4 regions of the Pseudescherichia vulneris genome follow, and region 1 is predicted to be linked to each of the others. Evidence: predicted binding sites of a transcription regulator. Region 1 holds the regulator's gene; each other region holds the start of a gene.
What was found. Region 1 encodes Fur, which represses iron uptake genes when iron is present. Its sites were predicted from a motif close to ATAATAATGAGAACNACTATCAA; they were not measured.

Region 1 (7,556 bases):
TCGTCATTACCGGGGCTGCAAAAGGTATTGGCGAGGGCATCGCCAGAAAGTTTGCCGATGCGGGCGCGAATCTGGTGCTGTCGGATTACTCAGCAGAGGTCATAGAGACCGCCGAGCGACTGAGAGAGGAGTACCATGAAAATATTATCTCCTTCGTCGCCGACGTCACCAACGAAGAGCAGGTTACTGAGCTCTACAGCCTCGCGCATCGCACCTTTGGCAGTATCGATGTCTCTATCCAAAACGCCGGCATTATCACCATCGATCGCTTCGATAAAATGACGCGGCAGGAGTTTGATAACGTACTCAGCGTGAACACCACCGGCGTATGGCTATGCTGCCGCGAGGCCGCGAAGTATATGGTCAAACAGCAGGGCGGACGTTTGATCAACACCTCCTCCGGCCAGGGCCGCGTTGGCTTTATCTACACCCCGCACTACGCGGCCAGCAAAATGGGCGTGATCGGCATTACTCAAAGCCTCGCGCTTGAGCTGGCCCAGCACAACATTACGGTCAACGCATTCTGCCCTGGGATCATCGAAACCAATATGTGGGATTACAACGACCGCGTCTGGGGCGAGATCCTGAGCACGCCAGAGAAGCAGTATAAAAAAGGCGAGCTTATGGACGAATGGGTGCAGGGGATCCCCCTCAAGCGGGCGGGCAAACCTGCCGACGTTGCCGGGCTGGTGGCGTTTCTGGCATCCGAAGATGCGGCCTACATTACGGGGCAAACCATCAACGTTGATGGCGGCTTGATCATGTCGTAACACATTTGGAGTGAAATCATGGATAAACACTTTTCCCAAAGACTGTTTGATTTAAGCGATCGCGTCGCGTTTGTCACCGGGGCAGGCAGCGGTATTGGTCAAATGATTGCTTACGGCTTTGCCAGTGCGGGGGCAAAGGTGGCCTGCTTCGATCTGCGCGAGGATGGCGGCCTGTTGGAAACCGTAAGCACGATTCAGGAGATGGGCGGCAGCGCCTTTGCCTATACCGGCGATGTACGCGATATTACCCATCTGCGCGCTGCCATCGCCGAGGTGAAGAGACAGTTCGGTCGTCTTGATGTGGCGCTCAACGCCGCCGGGATTGCCAACGCTAATCCGGCGCTGGAGATGGAGCACGATCAGTGGCAGCGGGTTATCGATATCAACCTGACCGGCATCTGGAACAGCTGTAAAGCCGAGGCGGAGCTGATGCTGGAGAGCGGCGGCGGCTCGATCATCAATATCGCCTCCATGTCCGGCGTGATTGTAAACCGCGGGCTGGAGCAGGCTCATTACAACTGCTCCAAGGCGGGGGTGATCCACTTAAGCAAAAGCCTGGCGATGGAGTGGGCGGAGAAAAATATCCGCGTTAACACGATTAGCCCAGGCTACACGGCGACGCCGATGAACACCCGTCCAGAGATGGTGCACCAGACAAAATCGTTTGAGAGCCAGACGCCTATGCAGCGTATGGCAAAGATTGAAGAGATGGCGGGCCCGGCAATTTTCCTTGCCGCGGATGCCTCGTCGTTCTGCACCGGCGTGGATCTACTGGTCGATGGCGGGTTTGTTTGCTGGTAGCAAAGAGCAGGCAATAGATAAAAAAAGGGTCACTCTTAAGTGACCCTTTTTCGTTACCATTTCAATTACAGCTTACGCGGCGTGGTCTCATGCGCGTGTTCATTTTCACGGCAGTCGCCTTCAGCGCAATGACCGTAGAGATAGAGGCTGTGGTTCGTCAGGCGGATGCCGTGCTTAGTGGCGATTTCACGCTGGCGAGCTTCGATAGAATCATCGCTGAACTCGATCACTTTGCCACAGTCGAGGCAGATCAGATGATCGTGGTGATGCTGCTGGGTCAGTTCGAAAACGGATTTGCCGCCTTCAAAGTTATGACGGGTGACAATCCCGGCATCATCAAACTGGTTAAGCACACGATACACGGTAGCCAGACCAATTTCCTCGCCCATGTCGATCAGTCGCTTGTATAAGTCTTCCGCACTGACATGATGGTTATCCGGTCCCTGAAGCACTTCCAGAATTTTTAAACGAGGAAGCGTGACTTTCAAGCCGGCCTTCTTTAATGCGGTGTTATTGTCAGTCATGCGGAGTCTGTCCTGTTGCTAATCGATTCACTTCCGAGGCGGAAGTTAATGAGAATGACCTTGAGTTAATGCGTCTCATTATAGAATTGCCACTTCTTAATGAAAACTACAAGTCCTCAAGTAAAGTATGCGTATAAAACGTGGTCTCGCCAACAAACAATCGTTGCGCAACCCGTTTGACCAGGGGATATTGTACAGGTATGTACGCGAAAGTTAAAAATTTGTAGCAATTATTTCTATTGCTTTTATCTATCAATAGCAGCGCAGCACTTAGGCTGCGCCGTCTATAATCAGGCGTTAACGATCTCATCCAGGTGCAGCTCTTCAGAGATCTGCTTCACCCACTTCTCAACGCGTTCGGCGGTCAGTTCCGGCTGGCGATCTTCGTCAATGGCCAGGCCCACGAAGTGATCGTCATCGGCCAGGCCTTTAGACGCTTCGAAGTGGTAACCGGCGGTTGGCCAGTGGCCGACGATGGTCGCGCCGTTAGGCTCAATGATATCACGAATGGTGCCGAGGGCATCACAGAAGTACTCTGCGTAGTCTTCCTGGTCGCCACAGCCGAACAGCGCTACCAGCTTACCGTTGAAGTCTACCTCTTCCAGCGTCGGGAAGAAGTCGTCCCAGTCGCACTGCGCTTCACCATAGTACCAGGTTGGAATGCCCAGCAGCAGGATATCATAGCCTTCCAGATCTTCTTTGCTGCTCTTGGCAATGTCATGCACGTCAGCAACGTCTGGACCAAGCTGCTTTTGGATCATCTTCGCGATATTTTCGGTGTTACCGGTGTCGCTACCGAAAAAAATGCCTGTAATTGCCATGAGTAAAATAACCTCTTGAAACTTAATGATATGGTGGTGGAGCACGGCCCACGGATAAGGGCAATAATAGCAGAACAGCGGCGTACGCGAAATTCGTAATCGCCCAGACTGCACTCTGTGCTACATGAAAGTGTGATTTGAAGTGATTTTCAGACGTCGCCCTGGCGGTGCAGGGCCTTGAGCTGGGTGAGCAACAGCTCTTCGATCAGCTCGCTACGGCTCATCTGCCGGGCATCGGCCAGCGCGTTGAGCGCCTCTACGGCGTCGGCGTTCATCTTCAGCTCGACGCGCTTAAGTCCACGAACTTTATCGCGTTTAAGCTGGTTGCGCTTGTTGATGCGTAGCTGCTCGTCACGCGAAAGCGGATTCGTTTTCGGTCGTCCCGGGCGACGCTCGTTCGCGAACAGATCTAGTGTCGTACGGTCCGTTTGTTCTTTTGCCATGATTTTGGGTGACGTCGAGGGAAAACAGGCTGCCAGGGTATCCCTGCGCGATTAGCGCGCCATCATACATCAGCAGAGCAGGGACGCCAACGACCGTAAGCCTCGCCGCGTCCGGTCGCCGGGTTTTTAATCAGCCCGCATCGTTGGCCAGGTAGCGGCGGATCGCCCGCAGCACCGCCTCAGGCTTTTCAGCGTGCACCCAGTGGCCAGCCCCGGCAATCACGTGCGCCCGCGCCTGCGGGAACTGGGCGAGCAGCGCATCGCGATGGGCCTCGGTGACGTAGGGCGACTGGCCGCCGCGAACAAACAGCGCCGGGCGATCCCAGGCTGGCACGGTCTGCCAGCCAATAATCTCTTCGTAGCACTCCCACAGCGTCGGCACGTTGAAGCGCCACTCGCCATCGATAAAGGATTTCAAAAGAAACTGAATAACGCCCTCTTCATGCAGCGTCTGGCGCATCAGGGCAGCGGCCTGCTGGCGGCTGGTGGCCCCGGCAGCCGTCACCGCCTTGATAGCGGCAAAAATCTCGTCGTGGCGGCGTACCTGATAGGCAACCGGGGCAATATCAATGGCAACCAGCTGGTCAATCCGTTCAGGGGCGAGTGCGGTAAGCGCCATGACCGCTTTGCCGCCCATGGAGTGGCCGATAAACGTCGCCTTCTCCAGGCCCTGCGTATCAAGGGTGTCCAGCAGGTCCTGCGCCATGGCCGGGTAGTTCATCTCCGGCGAGCGGGGAGAGAGACCATGGTTGCGCATATCGACCTGAATGATATCGTGATCGTTTACCAGATCGCGTGCCAGCACGCCGAGGTTGTCCAGGCTGCCAAACAGACCGTGGACAAGGACAATGGGAGAATTGTTGTGCGGATGTTGTGCAGATTGCGCTCGGGTATTCAATTTCATGGCAAAGTTCTTTTTTTCGCTCTGTCGGGTTAGGGTATTATGTTGACCATTCTACCGCCCGGCTGCAAGGGGTCGACGCGAACCGACTTTTGCCTGACGTTAACCGTTGTTGAGATTTCGCCTATAATCCCAACAGCTTGTATTCAGATAAGATACTCCACTGGATTAAAATGAAAACGATCGAAGTTGATGATGAGCTTTACAGCTATATTGCCAGCCACACCAAACACATCGGCGAGAGCGCATCCGAGATTTTACGCCGGATGCTGAAGTTTACCGCCAACGGCAGCAGGCCAGCGGCCACCGCCCCGAAAGAGGCCGCCATTGTCAACGTCCCGGCCGAGGTGAAGCCGGCTAATCCTGTGAAAGACAAAGTCCGTGCCATGCGCGAGCTGCTGCTGTCTGATGAATATGCAGAACAGAGAAAAGCGGTTAACCGCTTCATGCTGGTGCTGTCTACACTCTATTCATTGGATGAGAAAGCGTTTGCCGAGGCGACGGAGTCCCTGCATGGCCGTACCCGCGTCTACTTTGCGGGCGATCAGCAGACGCTGCTGCAAAACGGGGCACAGACCAAACCTAAGCACCTGGCAAATACGCCATACTGGGTGATCACAAATACGAATACGGACCGCAAACGTAGCATGGTGGAGCATATCATGCAGTCGATGCAGTTCCCGGTGGAGCTGATTGACAAGGTTTGCGGCACAATCTAACCCTTGCATAAGAAGGATCAGGCAATGGCAAATCATGAACGCGCAGGACAGCCTGCACAACAGAGCGATCTGATTAACGTCGCTCAGCTTACCGCGCAGTACTACGTGCTGAAGCCAGAAACGGGCAATAGCGAACATGCGGTAAAATTCGGTACCTCCGGGCACCGCGGCAGTTCGGTACGCCATAGCTTCAACGAGCCGCACATTCTGGCCATTGCACAGGCGATTGCCGAAGAGCGCGCTAAAAACGGTATCACCGGGCCGTGCTATGTCGGTAAGGATACCCACGCGCTCTCCGAGCCGGCGTTTATCTCCGTGCTGGAAGTGCTGGCTGCCAACGGCGTCGATATCATCGTGCAGGAGAACAACGGCTATACGCCAACGCCTGCGGTATCGAATGCTATCCTGGAGCACAACAAGCAGGGCGGCGTACAGGCTGACGGCATCGTCATTACCCCTTCGCACAACCCGCCGGAAGATGGCGGTATTAAATATAACCCACCTAACGGTGGCCCGGCCGACACCAACGTCACCAAGGTCGTTGAAGATCGCGCCAACGCTCTGCTGGCAGCCGGTCTGGAAGGGGTTAAGCGCATCTCTCTTGATGAAGCCATGGCCTCTGGCCGCGTGACCGAAAAAGATCTGGTTCAGCCGTTTATCGAAGGGCTGGCCGAGATCGTCGACATGGCCGCGATCCAAAAAGCCGGTCTGAAGCTGGGCGTCGACCCGCTGGGCGGCTCCGGTATCGAGTACTGGAAGCGCATTGCCGACTTCTACAAGCTGGATCTGACCATCGTTAACGATCAGGTCGATCAGACCTTCCGCTTTATGCATCTCGACAAAGATGGCGCGATCCGTATGGACTGCTCCTCTGAGTGTGCGATGGCTGGCCTGTTGGCGCTGCGCGATAAGTTCGATCTGGCTTTTGCCAACGATCCCGACTATGACCGTCACGGCATCGTCACCCCGGCAGGGCTGATGAACCCGAACCACTACCTGGCGGTAGCGATCAACTACCTGTTCCAGCACCGTCCGCAGTGGGGCAAAGAGGTAGCGGTAGGCAAGACGCTGGTCTCCTCGGCGATGATTGACCGCGTAGTCAACGATCTGGGCCGCAAGCTGGTAGAAGTGCCGGTTGGCTTCAAGTGGTTTGTTGACGGTCTGCACGACGGCAGCTTTGGTTTCGGCGGCGAAGAGAGCGCCGGGGCTTCGTTCCTGCGCTTTGACGGCACGCCGTGGTCCACCGATAAAGACGGTATCATCATGTGCCTGCTGGCTGCGGAAATCACCGCCGTTACCGGCAAAAACCCGCAGCAGCACTACGATGAGCTGGCCGAGCGCTTTGGCGCGCCGAGCTATAACCGCTTGCAGGCCGGAGCGACCTCCGCTCAAAAAGCGGCGCTGTCGAAGCTGTCGCCAGAGATGGTCAGCGCCAGCCAGCTGGCAGGGGATCCGATCACGGCGCGTCTGACGGCGGCACCGGGTAACGGTGCTTCTATTGGCGGGCTGAAGGTAATGACCGACAACGGCTGGTTTGCCGCACGTCCGTCCGGCACGGAAGATGCCTACAAGATTTACTGCGAAAGCTTCCTCGGTGAAGAGCACCGTAAGCTGATTGAGAAAGAAGCGGTAGAGATTGTCAGCGAAGTGCTGAAAAACGCCTGATGCTGTTAAGCGCCCGGCGGCAACGCGCTGCCGGGCGTTATTCTTTCCGGGTAATGTTTACTGTTTGATCACGTTACACCACACCGCCTTACGTCCCTCATGCTCCTGAATGTAGACCCCCTGTAGCTCCGGCGCGAAGCCTGGCAGCAGATTGATCCCCTCCTCAAGCGCGGTAAAGTAGCGCAGTACGGATCCGCCCCAAACTTCCCCCGGCACGACGCACAGTACGCCTGGCGGGTAGGGAAGCGCGCCCTCGGCGGCAATGCGTCCCTCGGCCTCGCTCAGCAGCACCAGCTCGCTCTCGCCGCGGATAAAGGCGTAGTTGGCCTCCTGAGGCGACATGCGCACCGGCGGTAAGCAGGCTTTACGGAACATCTCTTTCTGCAGCTGCTTAACGTTGTTGCGCGCATAGAGATCGTGCATCTCCTGGCAGAGCTGACGCAGGGTGTAACCGGCGTAGCGCGCCGGGTGCTGATGGTAGATTGACGGCAGCACCTCCTGTAGCGGCGCATCGCTGGCCAGCAGCGTCTCAAACTGCGCCAGCCGGGCCACCAGCTGCTGCAGCTTGCCCATATCTTCCGCAGGCGTAAGCAGGAAGAGGATGGAGTTAAGATCGCACTTCTCCGGCACCACGCCGTTTTCACGCAGATAGTTGGCGAGAATGGTCGCCGGGACGCCAAACTCCTCATATTCGCCGGTCGCCGCATCGATGCCCGGCGTGGTCAGCAGCAGCTTGCAGGGATCGATAAAGTACTGGTGCGGAGCATAGCCCTCGAAGGCGTGCCAGTTCTCACCGGGTACGAAGTGGAAGAAGCGCAGATCGCGGGCGATCTCGGCGGTTTTGTAAGAGTCCCACGGACGATTGTCTACGGTTGTGGGCACGAAAGGACGGATAAACCGGCACTGATCGAG
Region 2 (6,075 bases), 400 kb from region 1:
GCAGCAGGGTCGATTTACCGCAGCCGTTGGGGCCAATGATAGCGGTAAAGTGCCCGTCGGGAATGGCAACGGAGAGATTATCCGCTACCACTTTTTTACCGTAGCCGAGCGTTAAGCTGTCGCCGCGCAGACGGGCTGTTAAATCGGTCATCTTTTGCGGGACTCCTTGATTAACAGGACGATAAGGTAGATACCGCCCAGGCTTACGGTAACCACGCCGACCGGAAGCTGATAGGGAATAAACAGCTGCTGGGCGCAGAGATCGGCGGCCAGCAGCAGCAGCGCACCGCAGAGCGCCGCCTGGGTCAGGCCCCAGCGCGCCGTGCCGCTGATGCGCCGGGCAATATGCGGTGCTACCAGCGCCACAAAGGAGATCGGGCCAGCGAGGGCGGTCGCCGCCGCGGTCAGCACCACGGCTACCAGCATCAGCATCAGCCGGGAGCGCTCGACGCTGACGCCCAGCGCGCAGGCGCTGTCATCACCCATCTCCAGCAGCCGCATCCGCCGTACCAGCAGCGTGGCGCAGACCAACATCAGCAGCAGGATCGGCGCGGAGGGCCAGGTTTTCGCCCACGTCAGACCGTTGAGCGAGCCAGCGTTCCACAGCCCGGCGGTGAGGGCGGTCTCCAGCGAGGCTTTAATTAGCAGCCAGGTATTGAAGGCGATCAGCATCGCGCGAACGCCGATGCCGATAATGATCAGGCGAAAGGTCTCAATGCCGTTGCGCCAGGCCAGGGCCCACACCACCAGCGAAGTGAGGATCCCCCCGGCCATCGCCGCAAAGGCAATCGCCGTGAGATCCTGACCATACAGCACCATCGCCACCAGCACGCCGCTCCAGGCCCCAGTGTTAAAGCCCATCACGTCGGGGCTGCCCAGCGGGTTGCGCATCAGCGACTGGAAAATTGCCCCGCTGACCCCCAGCGCGCCGCCGATGAGGAGCGCCATCAGCACCCGGGGCAGACGCCACTCGTTTACTACCAGGGCAATGCCGCGCGGCGCATCGCCGGTAAAGGCGGCCAGCACCTGGCCGGGAGAGAGCGGTACCGTACCGCTGCACAGGCTCCACAGGGCGACCATCACGCTGACGCAGGCCAGCAGGAGAACGCTAACAATAAGACGGCGGGAGGGGGCGATCACATGGCACCTCCCCGACGGTGGCGACGCACCAGAAAGATCAATACCGGCGCGCCGATAAAGGCGCTTACCACCGACACCCGCAGCTCGCCCGGCACAAGCAGTCTGCCAATAATATCGGCAAACAGCAGCAGGGCAGGGGTAGCCAGCAGCGTCACCGGCAGGGACCAGCGGTGATCGGCCCCCACCAGCCAGCGCGCCATATGCGGCATCATTAAACCAATAAAGGTGATGGGGCCCGAGACGGCGGTGGCGCTGGCACACAGAACAGTAATAGCCAGCAGGCCCAGCAGCTGGGTGCGGGCGACCCTGCTGCCGAGGGCGGTCGCGGTATCGCTGCCAAGGCTCAGGCTGTTAAGCGCCCGGCTCAGCAGGAGAGCAATCGCCCCCGCTATCAGCACCGGAACCAAGACGATACGCAGCGTCTGTAAGGTACGCACGTCGAGGGAGCCAGCCTGCCAGAAGCGCAGCTGGTCGTAGACGTCCGGGTTAAGCAGCGAGATCCCGCTGGAGAGGCCCTCCAGCACCGCTGCCAGCGCAACGCCTGCCAGCGTCAGGCGCACCGGGCTCAGCTGCCCGCCGCCCGCGCTGCCGGTAAAAGCTACCACCAGCGAGGCCGCCAGCGCGCCACAAAAAGCAAGTGCCAACTGCTCGGTGGGAGAGGAGAGGCCCAGCAGTGCTGCGCCGAGCACAATAGCAAAGCTTGCCCCGGCGTTAACGCCGAGCAGACCGGGATCGGCGAGGGGATTACGGGTCAGGGTCTGCATCAGCGCGCCGGCGAGGCCCAGCGCGCCGCCGACCAGCAGCCCGGCCAGGGTACGCGGCAGGCGGGCATCCAGCACAATCGTGCAGTCGGCGCTTTGGCAGGTGCCGGAGAGGGCATCCATTACAACGGAGAGGGGCAGCGGTTTAGCCCCGATCAACAGGCTGAGCACGCCTGCCACCAGCAGCAGTAGCAATAATCCGCCCACGGCCCACGGGCGCGCCGGATTAACGGAATGCGACATAACAACGTCCCTGACATGATAATGATAGTAATTATCGTTATCGATCTTATTGCGATATGTTAGCATGTGCGGCTTAAAAACTGGTATCAAAAGTTCGCATTAAGGCTTTGTTATGACCCGACAATCCTGGCTGATCAACGTCAGCCTGCTGAGAACCCATCCCGCGTTTCGCGCTGTTTTTATTGCCCGTTTTATCTCGATTGTGTCGCTGGGGCTGCTCGGCGTCGCCGTACCGGTGCAGATTCAGGCCATGACCCACTCCAGCTGGCGGGTGGGGCTGGCGGTGACCCTAACCGGCGGAGCGATGTTTGTTGGCCTGATGGTCGGCGGCGTGCTGGCGGACCGCTACGAGCGCAAGCGCTTGATCCTGCTGGCGCGCGGTACCTGCGGTATCGGCTTTATTGGCCTCTGCCTCAACGCTGCGTTGCCCGAACCCTCGCTGCTGGCGATCTATCTCCTCGGCCTGTGGGACGGCTTTTTTGGCGCGCTGGGCGTTACGGCGCTGCTTGCTGCCACCCCGGCGCTAGTGGGGCGGGAGAACCTGATGCAGGCCGGGGCGATCACCATGCTCACCGTGCGGCTGGGATCGGTTATCTCCCCGATGCTTGGCGGCCTGCTGCTCGCCTCCGGGGGCGTAGTGTGGAACTATGCCCTGGCGGCGGCGGGGACCTTTATCACCACCCTGACCCTACTGCGTCTGCCGCAGCTGCCTCCACCGCCTCAGCCGCGCGAGCATCCATTGAAGTCGCTGCTGGCGGCGTTTCGCTTCCTGCTGCGCAGCCCGCTGATTGGCGGCATTGCCCTGCTGGGCGGCCTGCTGACGATGGCCAGCGCCGTTCGCGTGCTCTATCCGGCACTGGCAATGCACTGGCAAATGTCAGCCGCCGAGATCGGTATTCTCTACGCGGCCCTGCCGCTCGGAGCCGCCGTAGGGGCGCTCACCAGCGGCAACCTGGTTCAGCGTCCGCGCCCTGGGGCAATAATCCTCTTCTCAACCCTCGGGGCCTTTGTCGCTATCGCCCTGTTTAGCCTGATGCCGGTCTGGCCGCTGGGGGTGCTGTTCCTTGCCCTGGCGGGATGGCTGAGCGCCATCAGCTCCCTGCTTCAGTACACGCTGCTGCAAACCCAGACGCCAGAGGCGATGCTGGGCAGGATCAACGGCCTGTGGACGGCGCAGAACGTTACCGGGGATGCGATTGGCGCAGCCTTGCTGGGTGGGATGAGTGTCGCGATGACGCCCGCCGCCTCGGCCAGCGTTGGCGGAGCGGTGCTGGCGGTGACGGGCGCGGTACTGATCCTGCTTCTCGGCGAGCTGCGGCGTTTCCACCAGAGCCCACCCGTTGACGCTTAACTAAACAGCGTGGCGAAGCGCTTGAGCAGCAGCGTGGCGCTGTAGTAGTCGAGGCGGAAGGTCTCGGTGCCGAGGGCGTAGACGCGTTTGTTCTGCACCGCGCTTAGATGACTCAGCAGCGGGTTGGCATAGATGGCCTCGGCGTCTTTCTCGTTACCGGCGAAGAGAAACAGCGCTTCGCCATTCAGTCCGGCGGCAAGGTTTTCCCCGCCCAGCTGGACGATATCGTGCCGCTTACCCTGACTCTGGCTGGCGTGCAGTCCTTCAGGCAGCGTCGCCAGGGTAAAGCCCAGCTGCGAGAGCAACTGCCCCTGGGCCGAGTCCGCGGTCCACAGGTTGGCGCTGTGCGCCGCCGGGTTATACACCAGGGCGCTGACCGGCTGCGGCGTCAGGGTCATCTGCTGCTTCACCTTCGCCAGCTGCTGATTAAAATCGCTAATCCGGGCTTTGGCCTGCGACTCCTGGCCGGTGATCTCCCCGAGTTGGGTGAGCAGCGTCTGCCAGCTCTTATCGTCGTAGTTAATGATCAGCGTCGGGGCAATCGCAGAGAGCTGATCGTAAAGTGCCAGCGCCGAGTCGCCTCCGGTGGCGCTGATGAGGATCAGATCCGGCATCTGAGCGGCGACCGCCTCGGCACTCGGCTCGCCAATATAGAGCCGGGCAAGCTTGCGCTGCTTCGCGATCTCGCCCCACTGGCGCAGGAAGCCGTTCTCGTCGGCAACGCGGTTGTTCGGCGCGGTTGCGCCGCTGGCCACCACCGGGGCGTCAATCGCCAGCAGCGAGCCAGTGAGCGTGACGCTGGTTGAGACAATGCGCAGAGGTTTATGATCGAGGGTATGAACGCCCCGGCTGTCGGCGATCTGGCGCGGCCAGTCGGCGGCGTGGGCTACAGAAAATCCTAAAACAAAAAGTCCTGGTATTAGCAGGGCCTTAAGCAAAAGCGGGGGGAGTCTCACGGCGTGCATCCTGTTATTGTGCGGCTAATGCTTCTCATTTTCATCATTGCGCCGCCGGATGCAAGTTTTTAGCCGCACAAAACTGCGCTCGCTGAGGTTGACATCGCCCGGGATAACTCTTAGCTTACCGACCCAAATATAAATGATAATAATTCTTACTACCTTTATCGTTTTCGGAGAAGGATATGGATACGTCAATGGCGGAGGAGACTCAACTTACCGTGAACACGCTGGCATCAGACCAATTTTTCTTTATGTCGCCGTATCGCAGCTTCAGCACATCGGGCTGCGTTATGCGCATCAGCGAACCGGCGAAAGGCGGGGACGATCTCAGCGGCGCATTCCAACAGCGGCTGGCTCAGGCGTTCAGCGAGGCCAAAAAGCAGGGGATCGCTAAGCCAATCGTGGTGGGAGCCATTCCGTTTGATACCACTCAGCCCTCCGCGCTGTTTATTCCCCGCGCCTGGGAGCTTTTCTCCCGTACCGAGAAGCAGCACTCCGCACGCTACTTCCAGGGGAGAGAGACCCTCAGCGTGGTCACCCGCAAGGCTATCCCGGAGCACCCAGTCTTTACCGATATGGTGGCCCGTGCCGCCGCGCTCACCGCCACGCCGCAGGTCGATAAGGTTGTGCTTTCCCGCCTGATCGATATCACCACCGACAAACGCATAGACGGCGGGGCGCTGCTGGAGCGGCTGATCGCCCAGAACCCGGCCAGCTTTAACTTCCACGTGCCGCTGCCCGACGGCGGCGTGCTGCTGGGTGCCAGCCCAGAGCTGCTGCTGCGTAAAGAGGCGGCGCACTTTAGCTCTCTGCCGCTGGCCGGCTCCGCCCGTCGTCAGCCGGATGACATGCTGGATCGCGAGGCGGGCAACAAACTGCTGGCCTCTGAGAAAGATCGCCACGAGCATGAGCTGGTGACCCAGGCGATGAAAACCGTGCTCGCCCCGCGCAGCCGGGCCCTGACGCTGCCGGACTCACCCCAGCTGGTGAATACGCCCACCCTTTGGCATCTGGCAACCCCTATCGAAGGGGTGGCGCAGGCGGAGGAGAATGCCCTGTCGCTGGCCTGTCTGCTGCATCCAACTCCGGCGCTGAGCGGCTTCCCGCACCAGGCGGCAAAAGATCTTATTGCCGAGCTGGAGCCGTTTAACCGCGAGCTGTTCGGCGGCATCGTCGGCTGGTGCGACGCCGACGGCAACGGCGAGTGGGTGGTTACCATCCGCTGCGCGCGCCTGCACGGTAATCAGGTCCGCCTGTTTGCCGGGGCCGGGATCGTCCCAGCCTCGTCGCCGGAGGCCGAATGGCGCGAAACCGGCGTAAAACTCACCACCATGCTCAACGTTTTTGGTTTGCATTAAGGAGCAATCATGACAATTCCTTTTACCCGCTGGCCCGATGAGTTTGCCCGGCGCTACCGCGAGAAAGGCTACTGGCAGGATCTGCCCCTGAGCGATATGTTGACCCGCCACGCGCAGAGCGATGCGTTGGCGGTGATCGACGGCGAGCGCGAGCTGAGCTATCGCCAGCTTAACCAGGCGGCAGATAACCTGGCCGCCTCATTGCAGGCAAAGGGGCTGCAGGCGGGGGAAACCGCGCTGGTGCAGCTCGGCAACGTGACGGA
Region 3 (7,556 bases), 1.2 Mb from region 1:
AGAAAGGCATTCGCGTGAACAGCGTTGCCCCAGGCCCTGTCTGGACCGCGCTGCAGATCTCCGGCGGCCAGCCGCAGGAGAAACTGCCACAGTTTGGTCAGTCCACGCCGCTGAAACGCGCCGGGCAGCCTGCTGAGGTCGCCGCTATTTACGTCTACCTGGCGAGCCAGGAGTCGAGCTATGTGACTGCCGAAGTACACGGTGTCACCGGCGGGATGCATTTAAGCTAGTTCTTGCATGCAATAAAAAAGGGGCCGCGATGGCCCCTTTTCTTTGTCTGAACGCCGCGCTTATTTCGCGCGCGTTACCTCTTCACCCACCAGACCAATCTTCAGATAGCCTGCCTGATGCAGGGTGTCCATCACCTTCATCATCGTTTCGTAATTGACGGTTTTATCCGCACGGAAGAAGACGGTGGTATCCTTCTTGCCTTCAGTCAGGGTGTTCAGCGCGCTAACCATCGTCTCTTCGGTCACCGGATCGTTACCGATAAACATGCTGTTATCCGCTTTCACCGACAGGTAGATCGGCTTTTCCGGACGCGGTTGCGGCTGGCTGGAAGAGGCCGGTAGGTTTACCTTCACGTCAACGGTGGCCAGCGGGGCCGCCACCATAAAGATAATCAGCAGCACCAGCATGACGTCGATAAACGGCGTCACGTTGATCTCATGCATTTCACCGTTATCGTCCAGATTTTCATTAAGACGCATTGCCATACGGAATTAACCTAAACGTAATTTCTGTGCGGAGTGAACCGGCGCAGCCGATGGGCTGGCGGCCAGGTCGAGATCGCGGCTCTGCAGCAGCAGCACCTGCGCGGCGACGTCGCCCAGCATGGCTTTATAGCCGCCGATAGAGCGCGCAAAGATGTTGTAGATCACCACCGCCGGGATAGCAGCAACCAGGCCAATTGCCGTTGCCAGCAGCGCCTCGGCGATGCCGGGTGCCACGACGGCGAGGTTAGTGGTCTGCGTCTGAGCAATACCGATAAAGCTGTTCATGATGCCCCATACGGTACCGAACAGGCCGATAAACGGCGAGATTGCACCAATGGTGGCGAGGAAGCCGTTACCGCGTCCCAGGTGGCGGCCTACAGCGGCGACGCGACGCTCGAGACGGAAGCCGGTACGCTCTTTGATGCCTTCGTTGTCTTCCGAGCCAGCGGAGAGCTCAAGCTCGTTCTGCGCTTCATTCAGCAGCAGCGTGCTCAGGCTGTTGGCGTGGAAACCGGCTGCGATTTCGCTAGCCTGATCCAGGGTGCGCGCTTCGCTTAACAGCTTCTGCTCGCGCTTAAGGCGGCGCTTATGCGAGAACATCTCCACGCTTTTGCTGAAGAAAATGGCCCAGGTGACAACGGACGCCAGAATCAAACCAATCATCACCAGCTTCACGACGATATCGGCATGGTGATACATACCCCAAACGGAGAGATCCGTCTGCATCAAATTATTACCCACTCTGTATCTCCGGACGCAAATCACAAAATCTGAACGCAATAATATCAAAACAGCATCGAATTGATAGTAGTTCTCATTAGTATTTACATAGTGGCGTAATTTTGACAAAGTTTCCTTGCGCTTACGCAGTAAAAAAGGCGGTAAGCGCACTTTTCAGAATTTTCGATCTAAAGCCGTATTAAAAAAATTTCGCTCTTCCTGCGCTTGCTGGGGTCATTTTACCTCCTGTCGTGGTAGTCTAGACATCCAGACGTATAAAAATCAGGGTAGCGTGAAGATGACAGCGAAGCACATTGATACCGCACTGGTGAATGCCGGGCGCAGCAAAAAATACACCCAAGGTTCGGTGAACAGCGTGATCCAGCGCGCCTCGTCGCTGGTCTTTGACACGGTGGAAGCCAAGAAGCAGGCAACGCGCGGTCGGGCCAAAGGCGAACTGTTCTACGGTCGTCGGGGAACGCTGACCCACTTCTCCCTGCAGGAAGCGATGTGCGAGCTAGAGGGCGGCGCAGGCTGCGCGCTCTTCCCCTGCGGCGCGGCCGCCGTGGCTAACACCCTTCTCGCCTTTGTTGAGCAGGGCGACCATGTCCTGATAACCAACACCGCCTATGAGCCAACCCAGGACTTCTGTACCAAAATTTTGGCCAAGCTCGGCGTCACCACCGGCTGGTTCGATCCGCTGATCGGCGCGGATATCGCTAATCTGATCCAGCCCAATACGAAAGTGGTGTTTCTTGAAGCGCCCGGCTCCATCACCATGGAAGTCCACGACGTTCCGGCGATTGTGGCAGCGGTCAGACGCGTGGCCCCAGAGGCGATCATCATGATCGATAATACCTGGGCGGCGGGCATCCTGTTTAAGGCGCTGGAGTTTGGGATTGATATCTCTATCCAGGCGGGAACCAAATACCTGATTGGCCATTCGGATGCGATGGTCGGCACGGCGGTATCCAACGCCCGCTGCTGGGATCAGCTGCGCGAGAATGCCTATCTGATGGGCCAGATGCTGGATGCGGACACCGCCTACATGACCAGCCGCGGCCTGCGCACCCTCGGCGTACGCCTGCGTCAGCACCATGAGAGCAGCCTGGCGATTGCCGAGTGGCTGGCGACGCATCCACAGGTGGCGAAGGTGAATCACCCTGCCCTGCCGGGCAGCAAGGGCCATGAGTACTGGAAGCGGGACTTTACCGGCAGCAGCGGTCTCTTTTCCTTCGTGCTGAATAAACGCCTAAGCAACGATGAGCTAGCGGCTTATCTGGATAACTTCAGCCTGTTTAGCATGGCCTACTCCTGGGGCGGCTTTGAGTCACTGATCCTCGCTAACCAGCCGGAGCACATCGCCGCTATCCGTCCTGAGGGGGAGATTGACTTCACCGGGACGCTGATCCGCCTACATATTGGTTTAGAAAACGTTGACGATCTGAAGGCTGATTTAGCGGCAGGATTTGAACGCATCGTGTAAAGTGTATGAGGCTGGTACAGTTTTAAACAAAACCAGTGGAATTGTCTGCATTTCTTGCGCTAACGATCAAGGTGCTGCGGGCATTTCAGGAGTACAATAAGCCTTAATTACGCGGTTCCACAGGAATGTCCATGGCTGTTATTCAAGAAATTATCGCTGCGCTCTGGCAACACGATTTCGCAGCGTTAGCGAATCCACATGTTGTTGGCGTTGTTTACCTGGTTATGTTTGCAACGCTGTTTTTGGAAAATGGACTGCTTCCTGCCTCCTTCTTACCCGGCGACAGCCTGCTGCTGCTCACCGGGGCGCTGATCGCTCGCGGCGTGATGGACTTTGTCCCGGCGCTGGTGATCCTGACGACTGCCGCCAGCCTTGGCTGCTGGCTGAGCTATATCCAGGGCCGTTGGCTCGGTAATACGCGGGTAGTCAGAGGCTGGCTGGCGCAGCTACCGGCCAAGTATCACCAGCGTGCCACCTGCATGTTTGACAGGCATGGCCTGCTGGCACTGCTGGCCGGGCGCTTCCTCGCCTTTGTGCGTACCCTATTGCCGACCATGGCCGGTATTTCCGGGCTGTCGAACCGCCGCTTCCAGCTGTTTAACTGGCTGAGCGCCCTGCTGTGGGTAGGCGTGGTTACCGGCCTCGGCTATGCCCTGAGCATGATCCCCTTCGTGAAGCGTCATGAAGATCAGGTCATGACCTTCCTGATGATCCTGCCGGTGTTCCTGCTGGTCGCCGGGCTGCTGGGTACGCTGGTGGTGGTGATCAAGAAGAAGTACTCCAACGCCTGATCTCTTCGCTAGAGTAAAAGCCGGATGGCGCTGCGCTTATCCGGCCTACATCGTCATTATACGCCTCTGATCCTTGCTGCATCCTCTCCCGGCGTCACGCCAAAGTAGCGCTTGAACTCGCGACTGAACTGCGATGGGCTTTCATAGCCAACGCGTATTGCCGCCGCGCTGGCCTTCATACCATCGTGGATCATCAGCATTCGCGCCCGGTGCAGACGGTAGGTCTTCAGATATTGCAGCGGCGAGGTGCTGGTCACCGATTTAAAGTTATGGTGAAACGCCGACACGCTCATGTTCGCTTCCGCCGCCAGCTGATCCACGCTCAGGCTCTCGGTGTACTGGCTTTCGATACGTTTCAGCACCCGGCTGATCAGGCTGAAGTGGGTCTGGCGGCTCACCAGCGCCAGCAGCGCCCCGCCGCACGGCCCGGTCAGCACATGGTAGAGAATTTCACGCACGATCTGCTTACCTAAAATTCGCGCATCCAGCGGCCGGGCCATGACGTCCAGCAGCCGCTCAATGGCGCACAGGATCTCCCCAGACAGCGTGGCCGAGTTGATGCCGCTTGCCGCCATGGCGGGCTGAAAATGCTCATCCTCACCGATGTCCATCAGCAGCTCCTGCAGCTGCAAAATATCAACGTTCAGGCGGATCCCCGCCAGCGGCACCTCAGGCGTGGCGAAGGTTTCGCACTCAAAGGGCAGCGGCACGGTAAGCAGCAGATACTCATTGGTGTCGTAACGAAACACACGATCGTTGATATAGCCGATTTTATGTCCGGAAAAGAGGATCACGATGCCAGGCTGGTACATTACCGGCGTACGCGTCCCCGGCTGGGTGCCATAAAGCAGACGCACGTCGGGCAGCAGCGCGCTGAGCCTGTTTTCATTATTTTTCAGCTGTTTAATTTGTTCCGTCAGCTGAAGACAGATCGCTTCGCGGTTCATTTCATCCCACTCCACTCGCGTTTTTTATTGCGTCCAGTGTGCGCGTTTTTGTGCGTTTTCTCCAGCACGCGGGAGGAATGGGCAAGACATCGGCAGGAATGTGCATTGAGAGCCCCGGGCGCGCGGACCACAATAGTCTCCAGCAGGCAGCCCGCTGCCGTTTGTCTTTTAACCGATACAAGGGAAAGCGTCATGAATAACTTTAATCTGCATACCCCCACCCGCATCCTGTTTGGTAAAAATGCCATTGCCGATCTGCGCGACCAGATCCCGGCAGGCGCTCGCGTGCTGATCACCTACGGCGGCGGCAGCGTTAAAAAAACCGGCGTGCTGGATCAGGTCTATAGCGCGCTGAACGGCCTCGACGTGCTGGAGTTTGGCGGCATTGAGCCGAACCCCTCTTACGAAACGCTGATGAAAGCGGTGGCGATTGCCCGCGAAGAGAAGATCACCTTCCTGCTGGCGGTTGGCGGCGGCTCGGTGCTGGACGGCACGAAATTTATCGCTGCCGCTGCGCACTACGCTGACGGCATCGATCCATGGCACATCCTGCAAACCCGCGGCAGCGAAATCAAAAGCGCCATCCCGATGGGCTCTGTGCTGACGCTGCCGGCCACCGGCTCCGAATCTAACAAAGGCGCGGTCGTTTCCCGTAAAGCCACCGGCGACAAGCAGGCGTTCCACTCCCCGTTCGTCCAGCCGGTATTCGCCATTCTTGACCCGGTCTACACCTACACTCTGCCGCCGCGCCAGGTAGCAAATGGCGTGGTGGATGCCTTTGTCCATACCGTTGAGCAGTACGTGACCTATCCGGTCGATGGCAAAATTCAGGATCGCTTCGCGGAAGGTATTCTGCTGACGCTAATCGAGGATGGCCCGAAAGCGTTGCAGGAGCCGGAAAACTACAACGTACGCGCCAACGTGATGTGGGCCGCAACCCAGGCGCTGAACGGCCTGATTGGCGCAGGCGTGCCGCAGGATTGGGCCACCCATATGCTGGGCCACGAGCTGACGGCGATGCACGGTCTGGATCACGCTCAGACCCTGGCGGTGGTGCTGCCCGCGCTGTGGAATGAAAAACGCGACGCCAAACGCGGCAAGCTGCTGCAGTACGCCGAGCGCGTGTGGAACATCACCGAAGGCAGCGACGACGAGCGCATTGACGCGGCCATCGCCGCCACACGCAGCTTCTTCGAGCAGATGGGCGTCCCTACCCGTCTCTCCGGCTATGGCCTCGACGGCAGCTCTATCCCTGCCCTGCTTGAGAAGCTGAACGAGCACGGCATGACCCAATTAGGCGAACATCAGGATATTACCCTTGAGGTCAGCCGCCGTATCTACGAAGCCGCACGCTAAAGGTTTTTTCTTCTGCGACTTTCGTTTTTGGGCTTTTCGTCCAGACTTAAGTCACTCAACTCCACCTGGGCCAGCCCGGGTGGATTTCATATAAGGAGGAATATATGGCAAATCCAACCGTGATTAAGCTTCAGGACGGCAACATCATGCCGCAGCTGGGCCTCGGCGTATGGAAAGCGGGCAATGAGGAGGTCGTCACCGCCATTCATAAGGCGCTGGAAGTGGGCTATCGCTCGATTGATACCGCTGCGGCCTACAAAAACGAAGAGGGCGTCGGCAAGGCTATCGAAAGCGCGGGGATCCCGCGCAGCGATCTGTTTATCACCACCAAGCTGTGGAATGACGATCAGACTCGCCCTCAGGAAGCGTTGCAGACGAGCCTCGACAAGCTGAAGCTCGATCATGTTGATCTCTACCTGATGCACTGGCCGGTACCGGCTAGCGATCATTACGTTGAAGCCTGGAAAGGAATGATTAAACTTCAGGAACAGGGGCTGGTGAAGAGCATCGGCGTCTGTAACTTCCAGATTAGCCACCTGCAGCGTCTGATCGACGAGACCGGCGTGACGCCGGTGATCAACCAGATTGAGCTGCATCCGCTGTTACAGCAGCGTCAGCTCCATGCCTGGAACGCGACTCACAAGATCCAGACCGAGTCCTGGAGCCCGCTGGCCCAGGGCGGCGAAGGTGTGTTCGATCAGAAGATCATTCGCGAGCTGGCCGATAAGTACGGTAAAACCCCGGCGCAGATCGTCATCCGCTGGCATCTGGACCAGGGCCTGGTGGTGATCCCGAAATCGGTCACCCCGGCACGCATTGCGGAAAACTTTAAGGTGTGGGATTTCCGCCTCGATAAAGACGAGCTGAGCGAAATCGCCAAGCTTGATCAAGGCAAACGCCTTGGGCCGGATCCGGACCAGTTCGGCGGCTAAACGCATCTGTAACCTTGCAACCCGGCCTCAGTGCCGGGTTTTTTATTGCCCATCACCCCACACAAGAAACATTCTGCAACAATTCCACTGCATTATTAGGTGTATTTCTTACCCGCTCGGGTGCAGCATATTAACGATATAACTCGTTGATTATTCATAAAATCCATTGCTTTCACACATTTCATCCGCACGATGAATAAGGATATGGCTGTGGCGGAAAAAAAATCGTCGGGCGTCCGTTGGCTCCCGCTCATCATCATCGTTGCCGCTGCGGCGGCCCTCTGGCAACTGACACCTCCCTCTGGCCTGAGCGTAGCGGCCTGGCGCTCGGCGCTGATCTTTGTGGCAACTATTGCCGCCATTGTGGCAAAGGTGCTGCCGATTGGCGCAGTGGGCATTATCGGCATCACCGTCTTTGCGCTGGCCTACGCTGCCGGGGACACTACCGCCAGCGGGGCCATTACCACGGCGCTCAGCGAACTGAATAGCTCGCTAATCTGGCTGATCGTCGTTGCCTTTATGATCGCCCGCGGCTTTATTAAAACCGGTCTCGGGCGGCGGATCGCCCTGCAGATGATCCGTCTGCTGGGTAAACGTACCCTCGGGCT
Region 4 (7,556 bases), 390 kb from region 1:
CTGGGGCAGACTCTCGCCTGGGCCTGCCACCACTACGATACGCTGGTTCAGGCCGTGAACGGTCAGGCTAACCTTCCGGCGCTAACGGTGCAAAACCTGCTTGGCTAGCGCTGACAGCCCGCCGAACCCAGCGTCATCATGGTGGGATCCACGACCAGTACGGTAAGGCTGTCTCTATCCAACAGAACCGATTGCGCGTTCGCCAAAGGTGCCATCGAAACGCGCAGCCGATTATCTTGGGTAAAGTTGATAATCGGTAAGAGAGCTGGATCGGCATGATGGATTTCTTGCCCTTTTAGCGATAGATATCCCTGCGAATTGGCGAGCTGCTGAGAATTAAAGCAGCTTACGACCAGCGTTGATAGAGAGTAGCCCGTGTCTTTACCCTCCAGCGTAACTTTTGCGCCATCTACCGTAGGAAGCATGTGAAGGGTATAGCTACGCTGGCTTGCCGTGGCTAAATCATAAGAAACCATGTCGGTTTGCATAATAGCAGCCGATGCTGAGAGCGAAAGGCTAAATATTGACATTGTGAATATTAAAAGGCAAAAAAGTTTACTGGCATACTGGTATTTCATTAATGGTTTTCTCAACGGTCTGATAAACAACGGAATTCAAATTATTTATGCCGGTCTGCCAATTTGTTATACCCAGCATTAATTGATATTGGTGATGGCAGTTATCCTGGATTAGTAAACTTATCGACAGTTTGGCAACTGATTCACTGTAATAGAAAACGGCATTCATCCGCTGAGCCTGTAATTTAGCATTAATCGCGCGCAGCGCATCTGGCATATACTTTTTCAGCTGTGCCGTATGACCTGGATCGTTACCCGCGTGCAGGTGATAGATGCTGATACGTGAGTAGTCCTTACTGGTTTCATTTTTTAACGTTAATTCGCTTTGATTAGATAAAGACGGAGTGGCCTTTTTGCCCTGAGCAAGCTGGGGATGATATTTTATTAATAAGCATATCAAACCGATAAGGGCAACAGAGATAATGATAATTTTCTTTAATCGGAGAGTCGTGAGTCGGCGTCTTAAGGGCGGCGCATGAGGCAATCCTGGGGACGGTGCTTGGTTATCCTTTTCATCAACCGTCTCGGTTATCAAAGGTTCGTTAGGGTAAGTAATAAAATCTTTATTAAAAACATAGCCTTTTTTGGGCACCGTTTTGATGATCTCTTGTAAGCGGCCATCATCGCCCAGCGCAGCACGTAATGCGTAGATCGCCGTCGGCAGGCTGTTATTACCGACCACCCGATTTTTCCAAACCGCATTGATAAGAAAATTGCGTGATAATACTTCCCCGGCGTGGTTGATCAATGTTTCCAGCAGAATGTAATGGAATTCACCCAGGCGCTGAACTTCACCTGTTTCAGTATGAACCAGTGCATTCAGCGATGGGTCAAGCCGCCACTTATTTATGAGCATTTGCATAGTTTAAAGTTCAATGATGATAAAGAAAAAGATTAGCAGTGCTTAAGCCTTGCTGTGGTTGATTATTTATTTATCATTTCTATAACAAAATTTAACAAGGGTGTTTCCTGTTAAATTTTGCTAATAATACCAGCGTTTAATAAATGATTATTTTTTAAAGCGTTAAAACGTGATCTGTATAAATATGATAAAAGAGGGCAATGTAGCGAAAGTGCAATAATGGATCAATCTAAGAATTTTCTTAAATTGTAAATTATCATTTCTCTATTAGGGATCAGGATAATAGAAAAGGCAAGCGCGTGCACCTCTTGTTAAAAAGAGGTGCACTTTGCTGTACTGCTAATGATTAGAAGTGAGTATTTACGCTCATAAACCAGGTGCGGCCCGGTTCGTTATAGGTCGCTGCGCCTGCGCCATACATATAGGATTTCGTCGTGTCGTTGCCCGTAGTCTGGGCATTGCCCTCGCGCCATTGACGTTTGTCAAAGACGTTATCCACCCCCGCCGTCAGGCTGACGTTTTTAGTCGCATCCCACGTGCCACTCAGGCCAACGATGCTGTATGGGCTAACCTCATCGGTTTCGCTGCCCGTGGCGCGGTTGCCTTTGTAGTTGTAGATCTTCGGCTGCTGCTTGCCGTACCAGGTGAAGGTAGACTGCACGGAGAGGTCCTGACGGATCTGCCAGCTCAGGGTTGAGTTCAGCGTGTACTCCGGAATGATAGAGAGACGGTCGCCGGTGGTTTTGTTCTTGCTTTGCAGCATGTAGGTCAGGTTGTTGGTCCAGTTTACCGTGTCGGTCACCGGCACGTTCAGCGTCCCTTCCAGGCCTTCTACTACCGCTTTAGGCACGTTTTCCCACTGATACACGTCCGTCGTGGCTTTAGATGCTCGGCCAATCGGCGAGTAGCCCGCTTCAATTTTATCCCGGTAGTCGTTGCGGAACCAGGTCACGCCAGCCAGCCAGCCGTCGCGTTTGAATTCCAGACCTACCTCTTTATTGATGCTGGTTTCCGCTTTCAGATCGTCATTGCCCATCAGGTAACAGGCACCTGCGCTGGCGTAGCAGCCCTGGCCACGGCTGTAGAGGATGTAGTTCGGGTTGGTTTGATACAGGCTCGGGGCCTTATAGGCGCGGGCGATACCCATTTTCAGCGTGATGTCATCCGTCAGCCCCTGGGAGAGGTTCAGGGACGGGCTCCAGTTATCGCCCACAATGGTGTGATGATCGAAACGCAGGCCCGGCGTCAGCATGGTGCTGTCGGTCAGCTCCATGTTATTTTCCGCAAACAGCGAGAAGATCTCCGCCTGGGAGTAGGGGCTGCGGTTGGAAGGATTAACCCCGGCAATGGTGCCGCCTTCGGTAAGCGACTGGGTGTTGGATGCCAGATCCTTCATACGCTGCTGATTCCACTCGGTGCCCAAGGTCAGGGTCTGGTTTACCAGCAGATCCAGCGGCAGGTTGACTTCGCTATGCAGCAGCACGTCGGCAAGGTCGATATTGGAGAAGTTCTCGTCGGAGAAGATCCCCTCCGTGCCGCCAGCCAAACCTTCGTTATTTCGCGTGTTGCGGGTGTGCTCGTACTGCGCGTAGGTGGTAGTGGTGACGCCGTTATCCCAACCGCCGTTCCAGGTCAGAGCGTAGTTTTGACGATAGAGACGGTTGGTCTCTTTACCGTAATTTTTTTTCACCAGCGCGTTGGTGTTGGTGTTCTGGGTATCACCCGCGTAGAGGTTACCCTGACGGCTGTAGCCCGCCTCCAGCTCCAGCGAGTTCATGGGGGCAAAATCCCAGCGCAGCTGACCGTTCACATCTTTGTTTTCCACCCCTTCGCGCCCGGCCGGCATGGTGCCAGCGTAGCTGCCGGTGCGTAAGGATTCATGGCCTTTATTGATATCCCAGGCGTCGGCCTGGGTTTTCTCCAGGTTGCCGTAGAGGCGGAAACTGAAATCACCCCCCAGCGGGCCGGTCAGGTTAAAGTTGGTGCGCTTGGTTGACCCTTCGGACTTATGCTCCGGCGCATTAAGGTAGGTATCCCACGCCCCGTGCCACTCATTTTTCGACTGCTTGGTGATGATATTGACCACGCCGCCCGCCGCGCCGTTACCATAGCGTGCCGCCGCCGGGCCACGGATCACTTCGATACGCTCGATCATCTCCGGCGGTACCCAGCCGGTATCGCCTCGGGTATCACGCTCGCCGCGCCAGCCCAGACGCACCGAGTTGCGGCTAGTGACCGGCTTGCCGTCGATCAGGATCAGCGTGTTTTCCGGGCCCATACCGCGAATATCGATCTGACGGCTGTTGCCGCGCTGGCCGCTGGTGGAGTTACCGGTAAGGTTAACCCCCGGCATGGTACGAATAATTTCAGCGACGTCACGGGCAGGCGGATTTTTGCGGATCTCATCGGCGGTGATGGTGGAGACGCCGGGAGCCTGAAGATTCTGCTCGGCGGCGGTAACAACGATAGTGTCATCCCCGGCAGGGGGCTCCTCTGCATGAAGCGGTAGCGCTACCCCGTAAATGCCCAGATTGACCAATAAGGTCAGGGATTTAATCTTGTTATTCATTGTGTTATCCGTTTTTGTCGCCAGAATACCGCTGACGCGTCCTGGCTCCCTGCACGCACGCGGTTAATGGCATGATTATGTAAAAGACGCGCTTCCCACAGCGCGCCAATACGCTATTGCAAATGCAAATAGTTATCAATAATATTATCAATAAATTTTCTTACATTTGAAAAAATACCGCAATAAGTACGAGGTTAATTAGGGTGACGATGCGAGCGACGGGCAGCGATGCCTGGTGGGAGTCAAAACACGGGCCCGAGTGGTTCCGCGAGGGTGATGACCGATGTCAGGTCACCTTCTGGTGGCGCGATCCGGCGGGGTCGGAAGCCACTTCTTCTATCCAGCATGTGTGGATCTATATCACCGGCGTTACCGATCATCACCAAAACGCCAGGCCGCAGTCCCTAAGCCGTGTTCCCGGTACTGACGTCTGGTTCTGGCAGACCACGCTTAACGCGCAGTGGCGCGGCAGCTACTGCTTTATCCCCTCCGAACATGCACAGGATTTTGCCGAGTCGGCGTTCGGCACCGAGGTGCCGGATCGCATCGCCCTGCGCGAAGGCTGGCGCAGGCTGCTGGCCCATGCCGTTGCCGATCCGCTCAATCCGCTGTCGTGGCGGGGTGGGCGCGGCCATCCGGTGTCGGCCCTTGAGATGCCCGATGCGCCAGAGCAGCCGGGCTGGCACGCACCGCAGGATACCCCTTATACGCCCCCGATCTGCATTCCCTGGCGCAGCCGCCAGTTGGGCAATAGACGTCGGGTCTGGATCTACACCACCGGCGAGGAGAACGTCACCGAGCGTCCGCTGGCGGTGCTGCTGGACGGCCAGTTCTGGGCCGAGAGCATGCCCGTCTGGCCCGCCCTGGCCGCCCTGACCCGGGAAGGCAAGCTGCCGCCCGCGGTGTACGTGCTGGTTGACGCGATCGATACCACCCAGCGCGGCCGCGAGCTGCCCTGCAACTCCGTGTTCTGGCAGGCGTTACAGGATGAGCTGCTCCCGCAGGTTAAGGCCCTGGCCCCGTTCAGCGACGCGGCGTCGCGCACGGTGGTGGCCGGGCAGAGCTTTGGCGGTCTGGCCGCGCTCTATGCCGGGCTAAACTGGCCGGAGCGCTTCGGTTGCGTGCTGAGCCAGTCCGGCTCCTACTGGTGGCCGCACCGCGGTGCGCAGCAGGATGGCGTGGTGATCGAACAGCTAAAAACCGGCACGCTTCAGCCGCAGCATCTGCGTATCGTGCTGGAAGCGGGGACCCGTGAACCACTCATTTTCCGCGTTAACCAGACGCTCTACTCTCTTTTACAGCCGACGGCAGCGGCGCTCTTCTGGCGTCCCACCGACGGCGGACACGACGCGCTGTGCTGGCGCGGCGGGCTAACCGCAGGGCTCATGACGCTCTGGCAGCCGCTGCTTCAGGCTGCGCCGTAAAGCATTTTTCCACGACAGGAGTGTGGTATGGAGTTCAGTAATCCCTTCGACGATCCAGAGGGTCAGTTTTACATTCTGCAAAACGCGCAGCAGTGCTATAGCCTGTGGCCGCGGCAGTGCGCTCTGCCGCAGGGCTGGCACGTAGTTGCCGACCCGCAGCCGCCGTCAGTGTGTTACGCCTGGCTGGCGGCGCAGTGGCAGAATCTCACCCCTGCATATTATGCGCGTTAAGGAGCACCCTATGTCGAAACGTCTGCCGCTGGTCGCGGCCCAGACCGGGATCTGGATGGCGGAAACGCTCTCTACATTACCTAACGCCTGGAGCGTGGCCCACTATGTGGTCATTGACGACGGCGAGCTGAATGAGGCCCTGCTCGCTGAGGCGATTGTCACCGGCATGCGCCATGCCGACACCCTGCGTAGCCGCTTTGTCGAGGATAGCGGGGAGGTATTCCAGTGGATCGATGAGTCCATGCCGCTGATGCCGCCTGCTGTCCACGATCTGCGTGACAGCGCCGATCCCCATGTGGCGGCGCTGGCCGTTATGCAGGGCGATCTGGCCCAGAATCTGCGCGTCGACGGCGGGCAACCGCTGGTTCATCATGCGTTGCTGCGCCTTGGAGAACGCCGCTGGTACTGGTATCAGCGCTATCACCACCTGCTGGTGGATGGCTTCAGCTTCCCGGCCATTACCCGCCATATCGCCGCCATCTATACCGCGTGGCGGCGCGGCGCGCCCACCCCCGCATCGCCTTTTACCCCTTTCTCCGAGGTTGTCGAGGAGTATCAGCGCTACCGCGACAGCGAGGCCTATAGCCGGGACGCGGCCTGGTGGCGCGAGGTAAGCCAGAGCCTGCCACCGCCGGTATCGCTCTCTGCCAGCCCGTTGCCGGGACGCGCCACGACCGCTGACATTGTTCGCCTGAAGCTGAGCCTTGATACCCAGGCGTTTTCCCGCCTTACGGCACAGAACGGCAGCTGCCAGCCAACGGATCTTGCTCTCGCGCTGGTCTCCCTCTGGCTGGCCCGCCTGTGCGGACGCATGGACTATGCCGCCGGGTTTATCTTTATGCGTCGAATGGGCTCCGCTGCGCTCTGTGCCACTGGCCCGGTGCTCAACGTCCTGCCGTTGGCGGTGAACGTTGACCCGGCAGAGAGCCTTGCCGCACTGGCGCAGAAGCTAGCTGCGCGGCTGAAAAAGATGCGCCGCCATCAGCGCTATGACGCCGAGCAGATCGTACGCGACAGCGGACAGGCAACGGGCGACCGCGCTCTGTTTGGCCCGGTATTCAACGTGAAGATGTTTGATTACCAGCTGGACATTGACGGAACGGCGGGAACAACCCATACCCTGGCAACCGGGCCGGTTAACGACCTGGAGATCGCGCTCATTCCAGACGAGGAGGGCGGGCTTGCCGTGGAGATCCTTGCCAATCGCCACCGCTACGACGAGGCTGAGTTAAGCACCCATGCCGCCAGGCTAGACGCGCTGCTGCGCCAGTTCGCCGATAATCCGGCCCTGCGCTGCGGCGAGGCAGCGCTGATCCTGCCTGCGGAGCAGGAGAAGATTGACCATATCAACGCTACCGGCGTTAGTCTGCCTGCCACCACCCTTAGCGCCCTTGTGGCAGCCCAGAGCGAAAAAACGCCGGATGCCCCGGCGCTGGCGGATGCCCGCTGGCAGTTTAGCTACCATGAGATGCGCGAGCAGGTTCTCGCCCTGGCCGATGAGCTTCGCCAGCGTGGCGTGCGGCCAGGGGACTGTGTCGCCGTGGCGCTGCCGCGTTCGGTCTTCTTGACCCTGGCTCTGCACGCCATTGTCGAGGCCGGTGCTGCCTGGCTGCCGCTGGATACCGGCTATCCGGACGACCGCCTGCATATGATGCTGGAGGATGCCCAGCCGCGGCTATTAATCACCGCCGAAGATCAGCTGGCGCGGTTTAGCGCGATCCCGCAGCTTGCCCATCTCTGCTACAGCGCGCCGCTGCCGGTAACAAACGCGCCTGCGCTGGCACGTTCAAAACCAGAGCACACCGCCTATATCATCTTTACCTCCGGCTCGACGGGCCGCCCGAAAGGGGTGATGGTGGGGCAAACGGCCATCGTCAACCGTCTGCTGTGGA

Region 2: fepB (Fe2+-enterobactin ABC transporter substrate-binding protein) is a predicted target of Fur. The motif match lies at 4,594-4,616, and genes of this name have one in related genera.
Region 3: exbB (tol-pal system-associated acyl-CoA thioesterase) is a predicted target of Fur. The motif match lies at 1,518-1,540, and genes of this name have one in related genera.
Region 4: fes (enterochelin esterase) is a predicted target of Fur. The motif match lies at 4,132-4,154, and genes of this name have one in related genera.

What each region holds. Positions count from the first base shown of each region.
Region 1 covers NZ_LR607338.1:1,716,463-1,724,018, forward strand. The annotation lists gene FN633_RS07215 (SDR family oxidoreductase) at 1-770, shown strand, start outside; gene FN633_RS07220 (SDR family oxidoreductase) at 789-1,571, shown strand; gene fur (ferric iron uptake transcriptional regulator) at 1,637-2,095, opposite strand; gene fldA (flavodoxin FldA) at 2,386-2,916, opposite strand; gene ybfE (LexA regulated protein) at 3,066-3,359, opposite strand; gene ybfF (esterase) at 3,490-4,263, opposite strand; gene seqA (replication initiation negative regulator SeqA) at 4,434-4,979, shown strand; gene pgm (phosphoglucomutase (alpha-D-glucose-1,6-bisphosphate-dependent)) at 5,004-6,644, shown strand; gene speF (ornithine decarboxylase SpeF) at 6,702-7,556, opposite strand, start outside.
Region 2 covers NZ_LR607338.1:2,117,355-2,123,429, forward strand. The annotation lists gene fepC (iron-enterobactin ABC transporter ATP-binding protein) at 1-151, opposite strand, end outside; gene fepG (iron-enterobactin ABC transporter permease) at 148-1,080, opposite strand; gene fepD (Fe(3+)-siderophore ABC transporter permease) at 1,137-2,144, opposite strand; gene entS (enterobactin transporter EntS) at 2,257-3,495, shown strand; gene fepB (Fe2+-enterobactin ABC transporter substrate-binding protein) at 3,492-4,451, opposite strand; gene entC (isochorismate synthase EntC) at 4,637-5,812, shown strand; partial or broken gene FN633_RS18505 (AMP-binding protein) at 5,822-6,075, shown strand, end outside.
Region 3 covers NZ_LR607338.1:2,904,835-2,912,390, reverse strand. The annotation lists gene FN633_RS12220 (SDR family oxidoreductase) at 1-230, shown strand, start outside; gene exbD (TonB system transport protein ExbD) at 291-716, opposite strand; gene exbB (tol-pal system-associated acyl-CoA thioesterase) at 723-1,457, opposite strand; gene metC (cystathionine beta-lyase) at 1,735-2,922, shown strand; gene yghB (DedA family general envelope maintenance protein YghB) at 3,054-3,713, shown strand; gene FN633_RS12195 (AraC family transcriptional regulator) at 3,770-4,660, opposite strand; gene yqhD (alcohol dehydrogenase) at 4,853-6,016, shown strand; gene dkgA (2,5-didehydrogluconate reductase DkgA) at 6,121-6,948, shown strand; gene FN633_RS12180 (DASS family sodium-coupled anion symporter) at 7,141-7,556, shown strand, end outside.
Region 4 covers NZ_LR607338.1:2,105,740-2,113,295, forward strand. The annotation lists partial or broken gene FN633_RS09035 (flagellar hook-associated protein) at 1-108, shown strand, start outside; gene FN633_RS09040 (hypothetical protein) at 105-578, opposite strand; gene FN633_RS09045 (winged helix-turn-helix domain-containing protein) at 556-1,440, opposite strand; gene FN633_RS09050 (TonB-dependent siderophore receptor) at 1,787-4,009, opposite strand; gene fes (enterochelin esterase) at 4,213-5,433, shown strand; gene FN633_RS09060 (MbtH family protein) at 5,461-5,664, shown strand; gene entF (enterobactin non-ribosomal peptide synthetase EntF) at 5,675-7,556, shown strand, end outside.